Regions from separate parts of the Micromonospora sp. URMC 106 genome, predicted to be linked through region 1. Evidence: riboswitches for the same ligand, from Rfam matches in the RefSeq annotation. Region 1 holds a riboswitch; the other holds the start of a gene.
The links. Region 1 has a riboswitch for thiamine pyrophosphate ahead of thiE (thiamine phosphate synthase). Riboswitches for the same ligand answer to the same signal wherever they lie in the genome.

Region 1 (9,524 bases):
CGCCTTCGGCGAGGCCGACTACGACACCGACGACTACCGCGAGACCGAGCAGCTCTAGTCCGCGCTGCCGCCACACCTGAGGAGCACCAAGCATGCCCACGCCCACCAAGGGCCCCCGCCTCGGCGGCAGCCCCGCGCACGAACGGCTCATGCTGGCCAACCTGGCCACCGCGCTGTTCCAGCACGGCAAGATCCAGACCACCGAGACGAAGGCCCGGCGGCTGCGTCCGCTGGCCGAGCAGCTCATCACCAAGGCCAAGCGCGGCGACCTGGCGTCCCGCCGGCGGGTGCTGGGCGTCGTCAAGGACAAGGACGTGGTCTACGCCCTGTTCGACCAGATCGCGCCCCGGTACGCCAACCGCAACGGTGGCTACACCCGGATCGTGAAGACCGGTCCGCGCAAGGGTGACGCCGCGCCGATGGCGATCATCGAGCTGGTCGAGGAGCTTCAGGTCGCCGAGCCGAAGGCGAACAAGAAGACCGCGGCCCGCAAGGCCGCGCAGCAGGACAAGGTCGAGGCGCTCGCCCCGGCGGAGGAGACCCCGAAGTCGAACTCGGGCGACCAGGACGCCGAGGCGCCCGTGTCGGCGTCCGGCGACACCGCCGCCGCCCGCGAGGACAGCGACGAGGCCGGCGAGAACGACAAGGCCTGATCCAGGCCACCGTCGGGCCCGGCATCCCTCACGGGGTGCCGGGCCCGACCCATGAGGCGGAGGTACGAGTGGACGAGCGCACCCGGCTCCGACTGGACGTCGCGTACGACGGGTCGGGCTTCTCCGGCTGGGCCGCCCAGCCGACCCGGCGCACGGTCGCCGGGGTGCTCGTGGAGACCCTCGACCTGGTGCTCGGCGCGGGCACGGCGACCGGGTTGACCGTGGCGGGCCGCACCGACGCCGGGGTGCACGCCACCGGGCAGGTGTGCCACGTCGACCTGCCCACCGCCGTGTGGCGGGAGCACGAGGGGCGGCTGCTGCGCCGGCTGGCCCGGCTGCTCCCCACCGACGTGCGGGTGCGGGCGATGGCCGAGGTGCCCGCCGACTTCGACGCCCGGTTCTCCGCCACCTTCCGCCGCTACGAGTACCGGGTGACCGACGCGCCGTGGGGCGCCGAGCCGTTGCGCCGGCACGAGGTGCTGGCCTGGCCGAAGCCGCTCGACCTGGACGCGCTGAACGCCGCCGCGGCGGGACTGGTGGGGGAGCACGACTTCGCCGCGTACTGCCGGCGCAAGGAGAACGCCACCACGCTGCGGGAGGTGACCCGGCTGGACTGGCGGCGGGACCCGGACGGCATCCTCGTCGCGACCGTGCAGGCCGACGCGTTCTGCCAGGCGATGGTGCGCAGCCTGGTCGGCGCGATGCTGGTCGCCGGGGACGGGCGCCGGCCCGTCGAGTGGCCGGGCAGCCTGCTCACCCGCCGGGATCGCGCCAGCGAGGTGACCGTGGCGCCGGCGCACGGGCTGACCCTGGTCGCCGTGGGCTACCCGGACGACCCGGCCGAGTACGCCCGCCGCGCCGAGGCGACCCGGCGGCTGCGCGTACCCCTGGAGGGCTGACCGCCGGGACGGCGCACGACCGGGCGCGGGACCTGCTGCGGGGCCCGGATCGACCTGGGCGGGTGCCGGCGTCGGTGGGGCCGCGCGGAACGGGTGCGCGGCCCCGTGGCCCGCGCACCCGTCCACACCGGAGGTGCCGTCACTCGCCCGGCAGATCCCCGCCGTCCTGTGTGCCGGTGCGGTCCGCGCCCTCGTCGGTCGGCTGGCCGGCCGTCCCGCCGTCGGCGCGGCGCTCCAGCACACCCCGGTTCAGGTGCAGCTCGATCATGTCGAAGAGGACCTCGCGGGCCTTCGTGTCGCCGGACCGGATGGTCTCGCCGTCGCTGCGGGCGACCACCGCGTACGCGAGGTAGTGGCCGCGCACCTGCCAGCCGACCCGGGCCGGCGCGGTGGCGATCGCCTCGGTGTCGTCGTCGGCGGCCATGCCCCGGAACCGGCCCTCCCGCTCGTCGAGCAGCTGCCGGATCCGGTCCCGGGCGCGTTCGGCGTTGGCCCGGTCGGTGAGGTTGAACAGGCCGGTGGTGACCAGGAGGTCGCCGTCGGGCGTCCGCAGCGTGGCGCGGACCACCTGGTTGCAGCCGAGGCGGTCCAGCAGGTCGGCGACCTCCCCGGTGGCCGCCACCGCGCAACTGGCGCTGGAGTGGGTCTTGAGCACCTGGTAGGCGGGCTGCCCGTCGGCGACGACGAGCTGCTTGCCCGGGAAGAGTTCCTTGGCCGTCAGCGGCGCCTGGTCGGTGTCCCGGGAGTCCAGGTCGTGCGCCCCGGCCTCGGCCGACTCGGCGACCTCCGGCTGCCCGGTGGGCGTGGCCTGCGGCGTCTTGTCGCGCTCGTCGAGCAGGGCGGCGGCGCCGAGGCCGCAGAGCGCGAGCAGCACGAGCACGGCCGCGCCGCCGACCAGCACCTGCCACAGCCGGCCGCCGCCGCGCTGTGGCACGGGCCGTCCGGCCGGCGCGGGTGTCTCGACCGCCAGGGGCGGCTCGACCGGTGGCGGCAGCTGTGCGGCCGGTGCCGGCGGCACCTGTTCGTACGGCGTGGGGGACGCCTGCGCGTGCGGCGGGGACGGCACCGGGGCGGCGGCGCGGACCGGTTCCGGCCCGGCGGAAGGCAGCGCGACCTGGTTGGCCCGGGGCAGCGACGGCGTCGGGAAGCGGGACGGGGAGGGGCCGGCCGGGGGCGGCGGACCGGCACCGAGCACCGACCGGTCGGACCCGGGCTCCGGGTACTCCATGTATGCGTCCTCATCGGACTCGTACCGATACACCATGACGCCCAGAGTAGGAGCCATTGTCCCTTTAGGGGGTAATAATGGAAAATTGTGGGCTTAGCTGTTTCGTGTCGTGCTGGGCCGTCCCCCGGACCCCGACCGGACGGCGGCGACGGCGGTGCGAGAATTGCCGGCGTGACCGGCGACCACTACTTCACCGCTGAGCCCGCGACGGCCGCCCACCCGCGCGAGGTCGAGTTCTCCGTCGCCGGCCGCGACTACACCCTCGCCTCGTCCGGCGGCGTCTTCTCCGCCGCGCGCCTCGACCCCGGCACGGCGGTCCTGCTGCGCAAGGCGGAGCTGCCGCCCGCCGGCACCACCGGCGCCCTGCTCGACCTCGGCTGCGGCTTCGGGCCGATCACCTGCGTGCTGGCCACCTCGGCGCCCACGGCGACCGTTTGGGCCGTCGACGTCAACGAGCGGGCCCGCGAGCTGACCGCGGCCAACGCGGCACGGGTCGGCGCGGCCGACCGGGTGCGGGTCGCCGCACCGGACGACGTGCCCGCCGACGTGACGTTCGCCCAGCTCTGGTCCAACCCGCCGATCCGGGTCGGCAAGGACGAGCTGCACCGGATGCTGCTGCGCTGGCTGCCCCGGCTCGCCCCGGACGGGGTCGCCTGGCTGGTCGTCGCCCGCCACCTGGGCGGCGACTCGCTGCACCGCTGGCTGGTCGAGCAGGGTTGCCAGGTCGGGCGGCACGCCAGCCAGAAGGGCTACCGGGTGCTGCGCGTGACCCGGTAAATGGTTGGGCCACCCGGCGGGTGCTCGGGCAGGATGCCCGCGTGGGATACGTGGACGTGGCAGGGGTCGGGCACATCCTCCCCGACGGCCGGGAACTCTTCACCGACGTGTCGTTCCGGGTCGGGGAGGGCGCCAAGGTGGCCCTGGTCGGGCCCAACGGCGCCGGCAAGACGACACTGCTGCGGATGGTCGCCGGCGACCTGCCGGTGAAGACCGGCGCGATCGCCCGGGCCGGGGGGCTGGGCGTGATGCGCCAGTTCATCGGCATGATCGGCGACGAGTCCACGCTGGCGGACCTGGCGCTGTCGCTGGCCCCGCCGGCGCTGCGCGACGCCGGGCGCCGGCTCGCCGAGACCGAGGCGGCCATGCGGGCGGCCGAGGTGCGCGGCAAGTACAGCACCGCCGCCGGCAAGGCCCAGCTGGCGTACGCGGACGCGCTCGCGGCCTGGGGCGAGACCGGCGGGTACGACGCGGAGGTGCTCTTCGACACCGTCGCCACCATCGTGCTCGACCTGCCCTGGGACGCCGCCCGGGAACGCCCCGTCCGGACCCTCTCCGGCGGTCAGCAGAAACGCTTCGCCCTCGAACTGCTGCTGCGCGGCCCCGACGAGGTGCTGCTCCTCGACGAGCCGGACAACTTCCTCGACGTGCCCGGCAAGCGCTGGCTGGAGGGCCGGCTGCGCGAGTCCGGCAAGTCGGTGCTCTACGTCTCGCACGACCGGGAGCTGCTGGCGCACACCGCCGACCGGGTGGTCGCCGTGGAGGGCGGCAGCGCCTGGGTGCACCCCGGCGGCTTCGCGAGCTGGCACGAGGCGCGGGTGGCCCGGCACGCCCGCCTCGACGAGCTGCGCCGGCGCTGGGACGAGGAGCACCAGAAGCTGCGCGAGCTGATGCTGATGTACAAGCAGAAGGCCGCGTACAACGACGGGATGGCGTCGCGCTACCAGGCCGCGCAGACCCGGCTGCGCAAGTTCGAGGAGGCCGGGCCGCCGCCCGTACCCCCGAAGGACCAGGACATCCGGATGCGGCTGACCGGCGGGCGGACCGGCAAGCGCGCGGTCGTCTGCGAGCAACTGGAGCTCGACGGCCTGACCTACCCGTTCGACCTGGAGATCTGGTACGGCGACCGGGTGGCGGTGCTCGGCGCCAACGGGACGGGCAAGTCGCACTTCCTCCGGCTGCTGGCCCGGGGCGGCACCGACCCGGACCCGGCCAACGGCCCGGTCGACGGCGCGGCGGCGCTCGCGCCGGTCGCGCACGGCGGGGTGGCCCGGCTCGGCGCGCGGGTGCGCCCGGGACACTTCTCGCAGACCCACGACCGGCCGGAGCTGATGGCGAAGACGCTCGTCGAGATCCTCTGGCGGGGCGACGAACACCGGGCCGGCATGGACCGGCACGCGGCGATGGCGGCGCTGAGCCGCTACGAGCTGGCCGGGCAGGGCGACCAGCGCTTCGGCACCCTATCCGGCGGGCAGCAGGCACGCTTCCTGGTGCTGCTGCTGGAGCTGTCCGGCGCGACGCTGCTGCTGCTCGACGAGCCCACCGACAACCTCGACCTCGCCTCGGCCGAGGCGCTGGAGGCCGGGCTGACCGCGTTCGAGGGCACCGTGGTCGCGGTGACCCACGACCGCTGGTTCACCCGCTCCTTCGACCGGTTCGTGCTCTTCCGGGGCGACAACGAGGTGGTGGAGACCCCGGAGCCGGTCTGGGACGTGGCGTGATCCCCGCCGACCTGGCCGACCGCCTCTGCGCGGTCGGCGGGGTCGTCGCCGTCGCCCTCGGCGGCAGCCGGGCCCGGGGCGAGCACCGGCCCGACTCCGACTGGGACCTCGGCCTCTACTACCGGGGCGAGCTGGACGTGCCGGGGCTGCGCGCCGTCGCCGCCTCGGTCGCCGACGAGGAGGTCGAGCTGACCCCGCCCGGCGGCTGGGGGCCGTGGGTCGACGGCGGCGGGTGGCTGCGCGTCGGCGGGGCGGCGGTCGACTGGATCTACCGCGACCTCGACCGGGTGCACCGGATCTGGGCCGACTGCCGGGCCGGTCGCTACGAGGTCGGCGTGCAGGCCGGGCACCCGCTCGGGTTCTACTCGACCGCGTACGCCGGCGAGGTGGCGCTCTGCCGCGTGCTCGGCGACCCGACGGGCGAGCTGACCGCGTTGCGGGAGGAGACCCGCGCGTACCCGCCCGCCCTGGCCGACGCCCTGACGGCCGGCGGGTGGGAGGCCCGGTTCCTGGTCGACGGCGCGGCCAAGGCGGTGGTGGCCGGCGACAGCGGGTACGTGGCCGGCTGCCTGTTCCGGGTGGTCGGCGTACTCGCCCAGGTGCTGCACGCCCGGGCCGGGCGGTGGCTGGTCAACGAGAAGGGCATGATCGCGTCCGCCGGGCGGCTGCCGGGCGCCCCGCCCGATTTCGCCCGGCGGTCACACGCGCTGCTCGGCGCTGTCGGGCACACCCCGGACGAACTCGCCGCCACGCTCTCCGCCGCCCGTCGACTCGTCGCCGACGTGCTCGACTGAACCCGAGGTACGCGGCGCGGGCCGGGCCGGCCGGCATAGGGTTGATCTCGTGACTGAGATGACCTATCGCCGGCTGGGCGACTCCGGGCTCGTGGTGTCCGTGGTCGGCATCGGCTGCAACAACTTCGGCCGCAAGCTCGACCTCGACGGCACCCGGGCGGTGGTCGACGCCGCGCTCGACGCCGGGATCAACTTCTTCGACACCGCCGACATCTACGGCGAGCCGCAGGGCGGCTCCGAGGAACTGCTGGGCCAGGCGCTCAAGGGCCGGCGCGACGACGTGGTGGTGGCCACCAAGTTCGGCATGGACATGCACGGGCTCAACGGCCCGGACTTCGGCGCCCGGGGCGCACGGCGCTACATCGCCCGGGCCGTGGAGGCGTCGCTGCGCCGGCTCGGCACCGACCACATCGACCTGTACCAGATGCACGAGCCCGATCCCGGCACCCCGATCGACGAGACGCTCGCCGCGCTCGACGACCTGGTCCGCGCCGGCAAGGTGCGCTACCTGGGCAACTCCAACTTCGCCGGCTGGCAGATCGCCGACGCGGACTGGGTGGCGTCGTCCAACGGCCGGTCCCGGTTCATCAGCGCGCAGAACCACTACAGCCTGCTGGAACGCTCGGTCGAGACCGAGGTCATCCCCGCCTGCGAGCGGTTCGGCCTCGGCATGCTGCCGTTCTTCCCGCTGGCCAACGGGCTGCTCACCGGCAAGTACAGGCGCGACCAGGCCCCGCCGGCCGGCAGCCGGCTCGCCGGTGGCGGCCGCTACGCCCAGCGCCTCGCCGCCGCCGACTGGGACACCATCGAGGCGATCGAGGCGTACGCGGCCGAGCGGGGGCTGTCGATGCTCCAGGTGGCGATCGGCGGGCTTGCCGCCCAGCCGGCGGTGACGTCGGTGATCGCCGGCGCCACCACGCCCGAGCAGGTGCGGGCCAACGCGGAGGCGGGCGCCTGGCAGCCCACCGACGAGGATCTCGACGCCCTGCGCGTCATCCTCTGAGCCACGCCGGCACGGCCCCGACACGTGTGGCGGAGGGCATCCCGACAGCATGACGTAACCGGGCCCTCACCCACCGCCCCGGCCGTCGGGATCGGACGCTCGGTGTGAAATCCGCGTCCCGCCCTTGGCGGATCCGGCGATCCGTCGTACGGTGACACGCGCAAGTGACCCACGGGAGCCCGGTGCACCGGGCTGAGAGGGGGGCTGAGAGCCCCCGACCGTCGAACCTGATCCGGGTAATGCCGGCGCAGGGAGGAGTGTTGCCGTGCCGTCCCTGGGGCGACTGCATCTCATCACCGACACCCGACCCGGGCGGGATCCGCTGACCGTGCTGCGGGCCGCCCTGCCGGTGGCCCGCGCCGAGCTGGTCGTGCAGGTCCGCGTCACCGACGACGCGACCGACCGGGAGGCGTACGACCTGGCCCGCCGGGCGCTCGCGCTCTGCGCCCGGTACGACGCCACCTGCCTGGTCAACGACCGGCTGCACGTGGCGCTGGCGGTGGGCGCCGCCGGCGGGCACGTCGGCGCGGACGACCTGCCGGTCGGGGCTGCCCGCCGGGTGCTCGGCCCCGCCGCCGTGCTCGGGGCCACCGCCCGCGATCCGGGGACGGCCGCCGAGGCGGTCGCCGCCGGGGCCAGCTACCTGGGCGTGGGCCCCTGCCACGCCACCGACACCAAGACCGGCCTGCCGGCGCCGATCGGCCCGGCCGGGGTACGCGCCGTCGCCGACGCGGTGGCCGTGCCGGTCATCGCGATCGGTGGGGTGACCGCGGCGAACGCGCCCGCGCTGCTGGCCGCCGGGGCGTACGGGGTGGCGGTGGTGGGGGCGCTGTCCGGGGCGGCCGATCCGGCCCGGGCGACGGCGGAGCTGCTGGGAGCGCTGGGGTGCTGAGCCGACCGGACGTCGCCGTGGTGGGGGCGGGACCGGTCGGGTTGGGCATCGCCTGGCGCTGCGCGGCGCGCGGGCTCCGCGTCGTCGTGCACGACCCCGCCCCCGGTTCCGGCGCGTCCCACGTCGCCGCCGGGATGCTCGCCCCGGTCGCCGAGGCGTACTTCGGTGAGCACGAGCTGACCGGGCTGCTGACCGCCTCCGCCGCCCGCTGGCCGGCCTTCGCCGCCGAGCTGACCGCCGCCACCGGCGCGGACATCGGCTATCGGACCGAGGGCACCCTGATGGTCGGGCTCACCGCCGACGACCTGGCCGAGGCGCGGCGGCTGTGGGCGTACCAGCAGGGGCTCGGACTGCCGGTGACGCCGCTGCGCCCATCGGCGCTGCGGGACCGCGAGCCGGCGCTGGCGCCCCGGGTGCGCGGCGGCGCGCTCGCCGCCACCGACCACCAGGTCGACCCGCGTCGGCTGGTGCCGGCGCTGCGGGTGGCCGCCGAGCGGGCCGGCGCCGCGCTGGTGCCGACGGCCGTGCGCCGGCTGTCCGACGTGGACGCCCGCGTCACGGTGGTCGCGGCCGGCTGCGGCGCGGCGGCCCTGACCGGGTTGCCGGTGCGGCCGGTGAAGGGCCAGGTGCTGCGGCTCCGCGCGCCCGGCGGCGTCGCGCCGGGCTTCCGGCACGTCATCCGGGGGTACGCCGACGGCGAGCACGTCTATCTCGTCCCTCGCCACGACGGGGAGGTGGTGGTGGGCGCGACCGTGGAGGAGCGCGCCGACACCGACGTCTCCGCCGGGGCGGTGCTGCGCCTGCTCCGCGCCGCCGTCGACCTGCTGCCGGAGCTGGCGGAGTACGACCTCATCGAGGCGCTCGCCGGCCTGCGCCCGGGCACCCCGGACAACGCCCCGATCCTCGGCCCGCTGCCGGACCGGCCGGGCGTGCTCGCCGCGACCGGGCACCACCGGCACGGCATCGTGCTCACCCCCGTCACCGCCGACCTGATCGCCGACCTGGTCGTCACGGGGGCGGCGGACCCGCTGCTCGCCCCCTTCACCCCGGACCGGTTCGCGCCGGCAGCCACCGTCGCGACGGCGGTCCCGGCCGTCGACGGTCGGACCGGGCCCGGAGCGTCCGCACCCGAGGAGGAGCACACGTGGAACTGACGGTGAACGGCGCCGGGCGCAGCCTGCCCGACGGCTCGACGGTGGCGGACCTGGTCCGCGCGGTCACCGACCAGCAGCGCGGCCTCGCCGTCGCGGTCAACGGGGAGGTCGTGCCGCGCACGGGCTGGCCGGCGACCGTGCTGCGCGACGGCGACCGGGTCGAGGTGCTCAGCGCCGCCCAGGGCGGGTGACGCGGTGAACTTCGACCTGGGCGGCGTGAGCTTCACGTCCCGACTGATCCTCGGCACCGGCGGCGCGGCGAACCTGCGCGTGCTGGAGGACGCGATCCGTGCCTCCGGCACCGAGCTGGTCACCCTGGCCCTGCGCCGGGTCGACACCGCCCCCGGCACGGCGGGCGGCCTGCTGGACCTGCTCGACCGCTGCGGGGTGCGGCTGCTGCCGA
Region 2 (9,524 bases), on a different contig from region 1:
AAGCGCTGCTTCTGCTCGGCGGTGCCGAACATCTTCAGCGGCTGCGGCACACCGATGGACTGGTGCGCCGACAGCAGCGCGCCGATCGCCGGGCTGACCGAGCCGGCCAGCATGAGCGCCCGGCAGTAGTGCAGGTTGCTCAGCCCGAGCCCGCCGTACGACCGGTCGATCTTCATGCCGAACGCGCCGAGCCGGGCGAGGCCGTGGAACACCTCGTCCGGGATGGACGCGTCCCGCTCGATCGCCGCGCCGTCCACCTCGGAGGTGAGGAACTCGCGGAACCGGCCGAGGAACTCGTCGGCCCGGGCGACGTCCGCCGCGTCGGACCGCGGCCAGGGGTGGATGAGGTCGAGGCGGAAGCGGCCGAGGAAGAGCTCCTTGCCGAAGCTGGGCCGGTCCCACGAGGACTCGCGGGCCGCCTCGGCGACCTGGCGCGCCTCCTTCTCGGAGACCTGCCCCGCCTCCTTCGGCAGCGGCCCGGCGGCGCCCGGCGTCGAGGCGCCCCCGGTCGCGGCCGGTGCGGGCTGGGGCTGCTCCCCGCCGGCCGTCGACGTGCCCCCGGTGGCGGTCGGTGCGGGCTGGTCGGCGCCGGAACCGTCCGGCGTGGGTCGGCTGTTGTGCGTCGTGGTCACGGCTGCCCCCTCGAACCTCGGTCCGGCTGCGTCAACGTGCTCGACAAACAGCACGCTACCCCCGGGTGTTACCCAGGGGTAGCGCTCGGTAAAGATCGAGTTTCGTCGGCGCGCGTCAGTCGCCGGGAAGGCTCGCCCGGTCGTCGTCCTCGTCGTCGACGTCGTCCTCGCCCCAGTTGCGCCGGGCGAACGGCAGGAACACCCAGAAGGTGAGGAACCAGAGCCCGGTGATGCCGCTGAGCACCAGGGCGACACCCCGGTCCAGCACGAAGTCGGTGATCAGGAGCACCGCGCTGACCATCGAGATCAGCATGAAGGCGAGGCCGCCGCTGGCCATCCGGTGGGCGAAGCGGACCAGCTCCGGCTTGCGGCCCTGGCGGAACAGCGCCCGGTGGAACGCCACCGGGGAGATGATCATCGCGGTCGCGGCGGCCGCCGACAGCAGCGCGACGATGTAGACGTCCTTCTGGAAGCCGCTCGTGCGCGTGAAACCGTTGCTGAACGGCAGGGTGAGCAGGAAGGCGAAGAGGATCTGCACACCCGTCTGGGCGACCCGCAACTCCTGCAACAGGTCCGCGAAGTTGCGCTGCCAGCGTTGCCGCTCGGTTTCCTTGGACACGGGCTACCTCCGGTCAGACGGTACTGCCGACGGGGTGGGCCCGTCGGCAGCAACGCTGATGCCCCACCGACGGAGCCACGAAACCGGCTCGTGTTCCCGGTGGAGGCGCCCCGGTACGGCGCCGTCAGGAGCCGCGGCGGATCCGGCCGGCGTACCGGGCCTCCAGGGCGTTGTTGTGCTCGTCGCCGCCGGCGATGTTGGCCGACAGGTAGACCGGGGGCCGCTCCCCCGCGGCCAGCAGCCGCGCCACCACCTCGACCGTGATCTGCTGCGCCAGCAGCGCCGCCGTGATGGAGGAGACCGCGCCGACCGCGCCGCCCCCGGGCAGCGGCAGCGTCGCGTCGCCGTACGGGGCGCCGTTGTCGAGCACCACGTCGGCGAAGTCGGCGAGCTTGCGGCCCGACGGGTGGCGCGAGGTCATCTGCCCGGAGTGCTGCGCCGACGTGATCGCGACCAGCCCGTGCCCCTTCGCCTTCACCAGGGACGCGAACTCCACCATCGCGCCGTTGACGCCGGAGTTCGAGGCCAGCACGAAGACGTCCCGGGGGCCGACCGGGGCCAGCTCGTAGAGGCGGTGGGCCACCGACGGATCGCGCTCCAGCAGCGGCCCGAGCACGTCGGCCGGCGCGCCGCCGACCAGCACGAGATCCCGCAGGGCGATCCGGTTGGTCGGCACCAGCCCGCCGGCCCGGCCGGCGATCTCCATCGCCAGCGCCTCCGAGTGGCCGGTGCCGAAGGCGTGGACCACCCCGTCGGCACGCACCGCCTCGGCGATCAGGTCGGCGGCCCGCCCCACCGCCTCCCGTTGGCTCGTGGCCACCCGGCGCATCGTGTCGGTCACCACGGCCAGGTAGTCCTCGGCGCTCACCGTCATGTCTCCTCCGTCCATGTCGTCCGTCCGTCCAGGACGCCCGGCCGCCTCCGGCGCCGGGCGGCGCCCCGCCGTCAGGCCGGGGGCCGCACCCGGGCCAGGATCGCCTCGGCCAGCTTCGCGGGCGCCTCGTCGGGGATCCAGTGGCTCACCCCGGGCAGCTCGACGAAACGGTAGTCGGCGCCCACGTGCGCGGCGCACGCCTCGGCGGCGCTCCGGCCGATCGCGATGTCGCGGTCGCTCCACACGAAGGTGGTCGGCACCGGCACGGGCCCGGTGGCCGCCATGTCCCGGCGGGACATCGCCCGGTACCAGTTCAGGGCGGCCGTCAGCGCGCCGGGCTCGCGCATCGGGTCGGCGTACGCGGCCACCCGCCCGTCGCCGCCGACGCCGTGCAGCATCCGGCGCAGCCCCGTCGCGCCCAGCGCCAGCAGTGCCTTCTCCGCCGTGCCCGGCTTGCGGAACAGCGCGATGTACGCCGAGCGGGCCTTCTGCCCCGGATCCTCGGCCAGCGCGTGCGCCATCGCGGCGGGGTGCGGCACGGAGACCGCGGTCAGCGTGCGGACCCGCTGCGGGTGCCGGGCGGCCAGGTCCCAGGCCACCATCGCGCCCCAGTCGTGCCCCACCAGGTGCGCCGCGTCGACGCCCAGCGCGTCCAGCACGGCCACCGCGTCGGCCACCAGCTCCGGCATCCGGTACGCCTCGACCGCCTCGGGCCGCGCGCCGGGCGAGTAGCCGCGCTGGTCGAGCGCGTACGTGCGCAGGCCGGCGGCGTGCAGGGTCGGGACCACGTCGTCCCACTCCCCGCTGTGCTGCGGGAAGCCGTGCAGCAGCAGGACGGGCGCGCCGCCCTCCGGACCGCCGACGCGTACGTCGAACGTGAGCCCCCGGGCGTCGATCCGCATGATCGCCAGCCTACCCAGGGCGGGCGCGGGTCACTCGTACTGACGTCGGGGCACGGGCACCTGCCGCCAGGACTCCACGTCCAGGTACGGGATCTCGGCGTCGTTGACCGGGTCCCGGGCGATCCGGTCGCTGTAGCGGCCGGTCACCTCGATCCAGGTGTCGTCGGCGAGCCCCTCGGGCACGGCGCCGGTCAGGCCCAGCTTGACCGGCCGCCCGTCGGCGGCGCAGCAGGAGAGCACGATGCGGGCCAGCAGCGGCCGACCGTCGGGGCCGGTGGTGACGAAGCCGGTCAGCCGGACCCGGCGCTGCCCGATGGAGGCGCCCCGGTCGAACAGCGCCCGGGAGGCGTAGTCGAGCACGGTGACCTGCGCCGGGTCGCCGTCGGGCAGGGGCGGGTAGTCGGAGGGTTGCTGCCGGGCGGAGAGCGCGGTGCCGGCCTGCCCTGCCGCGTACGAGCCGAGGGCGGGCGGGGCGACCAGGAGCAGGCCCAGCACCGGCAGGATCAGCAGCCAGCCCACCCGTGGCTCGTGGTGGCCGTGCCCGTCGTGGTCGGCGTCGTGCCCGTCGGCCGACGGGGGCAGGCCGGTGCGCCGCAGGAGCGGGCGCAGCTCGTACCAGAGGGTCATGACCGCGGCGACCACCAGCAGCAGGCCCGCGGCGACGAGGAAGGGACGCAGCCCCTCCTTGACGTAGCGCAGGTGCAGGTCGGTGAGGCTGGCCCGGACCACCGCGCCCCCGAGCAGCAGCAGGACGACGGCCTGCGCCTGCCGGTTCACAGCAGCACCGCCCCGGTCGCGGCGGCGACCGCCACGGCCACCGCGAGGGTGGCGGGGGCGAACCGCAGCGCGAACCGCCGGCCGAAGACGCCGGCCTGCATCGCGATGAGCTTGAGGTCGACCATCGGCCCCACCACCAGGAAGACAAGTCGGGAGGTCAGCGAGAACTGCGACAGCGAGGCGGCGACGAAGGCGTCGGCCTCGGAGCAGAGGGAGAGCAGCACCGCGAGCACGGCCAGCGCGAGCACCGAGAGCACCGGCTCGTCGGCGAGGGTCTGCAACCAGCGCTCGGGCACGACGACGTTGATCGTGGCGGCGGCCGCCGCGCCGATCACCAGGAACCCGCCGGCGTGCGTGACGTCGTGCCGGACCGCCGCCCAGAACGCCCGCCCGCGCGAGCCGTCGTCCAGCTCGGGCCGGCGGGGCAGCCGGATCCAGTCGGCCCGGCCGAGGCGCAGCCACAGCCAGCCCATGACCATCGCGACGACGAGGCTGGCCACGCCACGGCCGAGGACCATCTCCGGGTCGTCGGGGAACGCCACCGCGGTGGCGGTGAGCACGATCGGGTTGATCGCCGGGGCGGCGAGCAGGAAGGCCAGCGCCGCGGCCGGGGTGACCCCGCGCCGGATCAGCGACCCGGCGATCGGCACCGAACCGCACTCGCAGCCGGGGAGCACCACGCCGGCCGCGCTCGCCACCGGCACCGCGAGCGCGGGGTGTCGCGGCAGCGCCCGGGCCCAGAACGACCGGGGCACGAAGACCGCGATCACCGCGGAGAGGATCACGCCGAAGACCAGGAACGGCACCGCCTGCACCATGACCGAGACGAAGACGGTGGTCCAGGTCTGCAGCCGGGGCGCGGACAGTGCGCGGGCGATCGGCTCCCGGAAGACGACCAGCAGGACCAGCAGGCCCGCGAGCGCCTCGACGGACCCGAGCCGCCAGGCTCCGCCATCCGCCGGCTCCGTCGGCGGTATGTCCGGCGCGGCCGCGCCCACCGCCCCCCGCCCGCCCTCGGGCGCCCCGCGGTCAACCTCGGATGTCACGTACGTGTCCCTCTGCCGCTTGTGCCGGTGGCCGCCCGAGACTACCGGCCGGAATCGACGGGGTCGATCGAACGCGCGGGTGACCTGCGAAAAGATCACTTTGCTCGATGATCTTCAAAGGTGTTAGCGTCGGCGCGACAACTTCACATCCGACAGGGGAGCGCACAGCGCTGAGAGTGCGGGCACCGCCCGCAGACCCTCGAACCTGATCTGGGTAATGCCAGCGCAGGGAGTTCGGTCGACCTCCAGCCGCGTCGACGTCCGGCACACCGGGCGCGGCGTGCGTCTTCTCCTGGTTCGCGTTCAGGACTGGGAGCACATCATGCGAGACAACACGACCACCCGGTGGCGCACACTCGACGTCGTCGTCGCCGCGGTGATCGCGGTGGCGTTCGGCGTCATCTTCTGGGCCTGGGGGCTGCTGTGGCGGGCCGTCGACCCGGCGTTCGCGTTCTTCCCGGCCGGCCAGGCGATCATGTACGGCGTGTGGCTGGTCCCGGCCGTGCTCGGCGGCCTGGTGGTCCGCAAGCCCGGCGCGGCGCTCTTCTGCGAGGCGGTGGCCGCGACGGTCTCCGCGCTGCTCGGCTCCGAGTGGGGCGGCATCACCATCGTCCAGGGCCTGATCCAGGGGCTCGGTGCCGAGGTGGCGTTCGCCGCGTTCCGGTACCGCTCGTTCCGGCTGCCCACCGCGCTGCTCGCCGGCGCGCTGACCGGCCTGGGCGCGGCGCTGTTCGACTTCTTCGTCTGGAACGTCGACTACGCGCTCGGCAGCTACCGGATCCCGTACGCCCTGCTCACCGTCGTCAGCGCCACGGTCGTCGCCGGCGCCGGCGGGTGGGCGCTCACCCGCGCCCTGGCCGGCACGGGCGCCCTGGACCGCTTCCCCGCCGGCCGCGAACGCGCCGCCATCTGACCCGCGCCCACCGAACCGACCCGACGGAACCGCGTTGACCATGAGGTTGTCGCCCGCACACGCCGCGTCGAACGGCGACAACCCCGTGGTCGACGGGCGGGAGAGGGCGTGCCGAACATGGGAGCGGTGACGCTGCGGGGGTTCGGGTGGCGGCACGCCGGTCGTCGGGCGTGGGCGGTGCGCGGGGTGGACCTGCGCGTCGAGGCCGGTGAGCGGGTGCTGCTGCTGGGGCCGTCGGGGGCCGGCAAGAGCACCCTGCTCGCCGCGCTGGCCGGGTTGCTGCCGGAGGACTCGGGCGAGCAGGAGGGCACCGTCGAGATCGACGGGCTCGACCCCCGCAAGGGCCGGGAGCGGGTCGGCATCGTCTTCCAGGATCCGGAGACCCAGCTCGTGATGGCCCGCAGCGGCGACGACGTGGCGTTCGGGCTGGAGAACCGCGGGGTCCCCGCCGACGAGATCTGGCCCCGCGTCGACGAGGCGCTGGCCCGGGTCGGCTTCCCGTACCCGCGGGACCGGCCCACCGCCGCCCTCTCCGGCGGGGAGCAGCAACGCCTCGCCCTGGCCGGGGTGCTGGCCCTGCGTCCCGGGCTGCTGCTGCTCGACGAGCCGACCGCCAACCTGGACCCGGCTGGCGCCGCGCTGATCCGGGCGGCGGTGGCCGGCGCGCTGGACGCCGACACCACGCTGATCCTGGTCGAGCACCGGGTCGCCGAGGCGCTGCCCCTGGTCGACCGGGTGGTCGTGCTCGAACCGTCGGGCGGCGTCCGCGCGGACGGCACGCCCGAGGCCGTCTTCGGCACGCACGGCGACGCGCTCGCCGCCGAGGGCGTCTGGGTGCCCGGCCGCCCCGTGCCGCCCCGCCACGCCGCCGCGCCGGCCGGCGACGTGCTGCTCACCGCCGACCGGCTCGGCCTGCCGCCCCGGCTGGCCGCCGTCGACCTGGCGGTACGCGCCGGCGAGACGCTCGCCGTGCTCGGCCCGAACGGGGCCGGGAAGTCCACCCTCGCGCTGCTGCTCGGCGGGCTGCTCAAGCCGGGCGCCGGCCGGGTCGCGGCGACGGCGGCACTGGCCGGCGCCGACGCCCGCACTCCCCCGCACCGCTGGCGCGCTCCGGCGCTGGCCCGCCGCATCGGCTCGGTCTTCCAGGACCCGGAGCACCAGTTCGTCACCAACACCGTCTTCGACGAGCTGGCGCTCGGCCCGCGCCGCACCGGCCAGCCCGAGGCGGCGGTCCGCTCCGCCGTGGACGACCTGCTGTCGCGGCTGCGGCTGACGAAGCTCGCCGCGGCCAACCCGTACACCCTCTCCGGCGGCGAGGCGCGGCGGCTGAGCGTGGCGACGGCGCTGGCTACCGCGCCACGCCTGCTCGTCTGCGACGAACCGACCTTCGGCCAGGACCGACGGACCTGGCTGGAGCTGGTGGACCTCTTCGCCGAGCTGCGCGACGCCGGGCACGGCCTGGTCGCCGTCACCCACGACCCGGAGTTCGTGGCCGCCCTGGCGGACCGGCGCCTCACCCTGGACCGCCCGTGACCGGCCCGAGGACGACCCCGCGACCCAGCCGTCACCCGGGGACGGCCACGACGGGCCCGGAGCCGACCCGACGCCTCCGCCGTCCCGGCCGCCGGGAGCGGCCGTGATCAGTCTGGAGCCCGTCGCCGCGCCGGGCGCGCCGCTGGCCCGGCGCAACCCGGTGGCGAAGCTCGCCGCGGCGCTGGTGTTCTCGTTCGTCCTGATCGCCACCCTGGACCCGGTGGCCCCGGCGATCGCCATCGCGGTCGAGCTGGCCGTGCTGCCGCTGTTCGGGGTCCGCTACCGGGTGCTGGCCCGGCGGGCCTGGCCGCTGCTCGTCGGCGCGGTGGGCGTCGTGGTGACGCTGGTGCTCTTCGCGGCCGAGCGCTCCGGCCGGGTGCTGGTCGAGGCCGGTCCGGCGGTGGTCACCTCCGGGGTGCTGCTCACCGCGCTCGGCCTGGTGCTGCGCATGTTCGCCGTGGCGCTGCCCGGCGTGATCGTGTTCGCCACCACCGACCCCACCGACCTGGCGGACGCCCTGATCCAGAACGCGAGGGCGCCGGCCCGGTTCGCCGTCGGGGCGCTGGCGGCGTTCCGGCTGGTGCCGCTGCTCGGGCAGGAGTGGCAGATGATCTCCATGGCCCGCCGGGCCCGGGGGGTGGAGGCGGGCCGCGACCCACTGGCGAAGCTGCGGCTGTTCGCCTCCACGGCCTTCGCGCTGCTGGTCGGCGCGATCCGGCGGGGCACCCGGCTGGCCGTGGCGATGGATGCCCGGGGCTTCGACGCCGGCACGCCGCGTACGGTCGCCCGGCGGCAGCGCTTCGTCGCCGCCGACTGGCTGCTGATCGCCGGGGCCGCGGCGCTCGCCGGGGCGGCGCTGACGGTCAGCGTGCTGCTCGGCACCTTCCGCCCGTTGATCGGCTGAGGCGTACGGGCCGGGTGGGGTCGTCGCGACGACCCCACCCGGCCCGTACGCCTCAGCCGATCAACGGGCGGAAGGTGCCGAGCAGCACGCTGACCGTCAGCTACGCCGGAAGGCGTACCGGCGGGTCTGGCCGGCCCGCTGGCCGCGCGAACCGCCGGCGCGGACGGCGCCGGAGACCGGCGGACCGGCCTTCGGCGCCGCCGGCCGGTCGAGCGGCAGCGCCGGCACGACCGGCGCGACCGCGACCTCGTCGAGGTTGACCGGCGTCAGGTCGGCGGCGGGCGGCGTGGACAGGGTGGTGCGGGACTTCTTCGGGTTGCGCCTGGCGGGCATCCGGTGCCTCCTTGAGTCTGCGGGCCGTGTCGGCTCCGGCGCTGCGGCCGGTGCCGGGGGCCCACGTCGTGGGGCGACCGTCGGGCTGCGACGGTCGGGCGGGACAGGGACTGCTCCCCGGATGCGACCTCGAAGGACACCGCCGCCTCGGCGGCAGGTGGGAATGCGGACGCCCGGGAGCACGCGGACCGCAGCCGCGGGGCGGCGGGCCGGCTCGGAGGTGAGGCGTCAGTTACGCATGCCCACACGCTATCCGCCCGGCCCGTCGGGCGCACGCGAATTACCGGCACGACCGGCGGCCCGCTGATCGTGTTCCCCGTCACCCGCCCGGCGTCGCTGCGTCCGTAAGCGGCCTGGTCCGGGCGGAACGCGGCGACGGCGGGCTGCCGAACACGCCCTCGCGTCCGCCGCGCGCCGCGATACGGTCGCAGCGGCAGGTGTCGGGCGGCAGGAAGGCGGCGGACGGATGGCCGAGCGGGCGACGGCGCAGATCGGCGTGACCGGGCTGGCGGTGATGGGCCGGAACCTGGCCCGGAACCTGGCCCGCAACGGCTTCACCGTGGCGGTGCACAACCGCTCGCCGGAGCGCACCCGCAGCCTGGTCGCCGAGCACGGCGACGAGGGGCGGTTCCTGCCGGCCGACTCGATGGCCGACTTCGTCGCCTCGCTGGAGCGGCCCCGGGCGGTGATCGTGATGGTCAAGGCGGGCGGGCCGACCGACGCCGTGATCGACGAACTGGTTCCGCTGCTCGACCCCGGCGACATCGTCGTCGACTGCGGCAACGCGCACTTCGCCGACACCCGCCGACGGGAGGAGGCGCTGCGGGGCCACGGGCTGCACTTCGTCGGCACCGGCGTCTCCGGCGGCGAGGAGGGCGCGCTGCGCGGCCCGAGCATCATGCCCGGCGGGTCCGCGGAGTCCTACCGCAAGCTGGGCCCGATCTTCGAGAGGATCGCCGCCCAGGTGGACGGGGTGCCGTGCTGTCGGCAC

Region 2: linked by a shared signal. The riboswitch ahead of ACSNOB_RS23445 (ECF transporter S component) and the one ahead of thiE (thiamine phosphate synthase) in region 1 are both predicted to bind thiamine pyrophosphate.

The regions. Positions count from the first base shown of each region.
Region 1 covers NZ_JBPQTP010000068.1:26,867-36,390, forward strand. Annotated here, with positions in the region: gene ACSNOB_RS20570 (DNA-directed RNA polymerase subunit alpha) at 1-58, shown strand, start outside; gene rplQ (50S ribosomal protein L17) at 93-653, shown strand; gene truA (tRNA pseudouridine(38-40) synthase TruA) at 722-1,552, shown strand; gene ACSNOB_RS20585 (hypothetical protein) at 1,692-2,816, opposite strand; gene ACSNOB_RS20590 (class I SAM-dependent methyltransferase) at 2,952-3,557, shown strand; gene ACSNOB_RS20595 (ABC-F family ATP-binding cassette domain-containing protein) at 3,599-5,278, shown strand; gene ACSNOB_RS20600 (nucleotidyltransferase domain-containing protein) at 5,275-6,072, shown strand; gene ACSNOB_RS20605 (aldo/keto reductase) at 6,131-7,075, shown strand; TPP riboswitch at 7,238-7,346, shown strand; gene thiE (thiamine phosphate synthase) at 7,341-7,967, shown strand; gene thiO (glycine oxidase ThiO) at 7,961-9,121, shown strand; gene thiS (sulfur carrier protein ThiS) at 9,112-9,312, shown strand; gene ACSNOB_RS20625 (thiazole synthase) at 9,317-9,524, shown strand, end outside.
Region 2 covers NZ_JBPQTP010000087.1:5,280-14,803, reverse strand. Annotated here, with positions in the region: gene ACSNOB_RS23475 (acyl-CoA dehydrogenase family protein) at 1-686, opposite strand, end outside; gene ACSNOB_RS23470 (DUF6328 family protein) at 748-1,251, opposite strand; gene ACSNOB_RS23465 (sugar isomerase domain-containing protein) at 1,376-2,125, opposite strand; gene ACSNOB_RS23460 (alpha/beta fold hydrolase) at 2,197-3,027, opposite strand; gene ACSNOB_RS23455 (TIGR03943 family putative permease subunit) at 3,058-3,804, opposite strand; gene ACSNOB_RS23450 (permease) at 3,801-4,802, opposite strand; TPP riboswitch at 4,995-5,100, shown strand; gene ACSNOB_RS23445 (ECF transporter S component) at 5,173-5,763, shown strand; gene ACSNOB_RS23440 (ABC transporter ATP-binding protein) at 5,881-7,296, shown strand; gene ACSNOB_RS23435 (energy-coupling factor transporter transmembrane component T family protein) at 7,400-8,200, shown strand; gene ACSNOB_RS23430 (hypothetical protein) at 8,297-8,533, opposite strand; gene gndA (NADP-dependent phosphogluconate dehydrogenase) at 9,000-9,524, shown strand, end outside.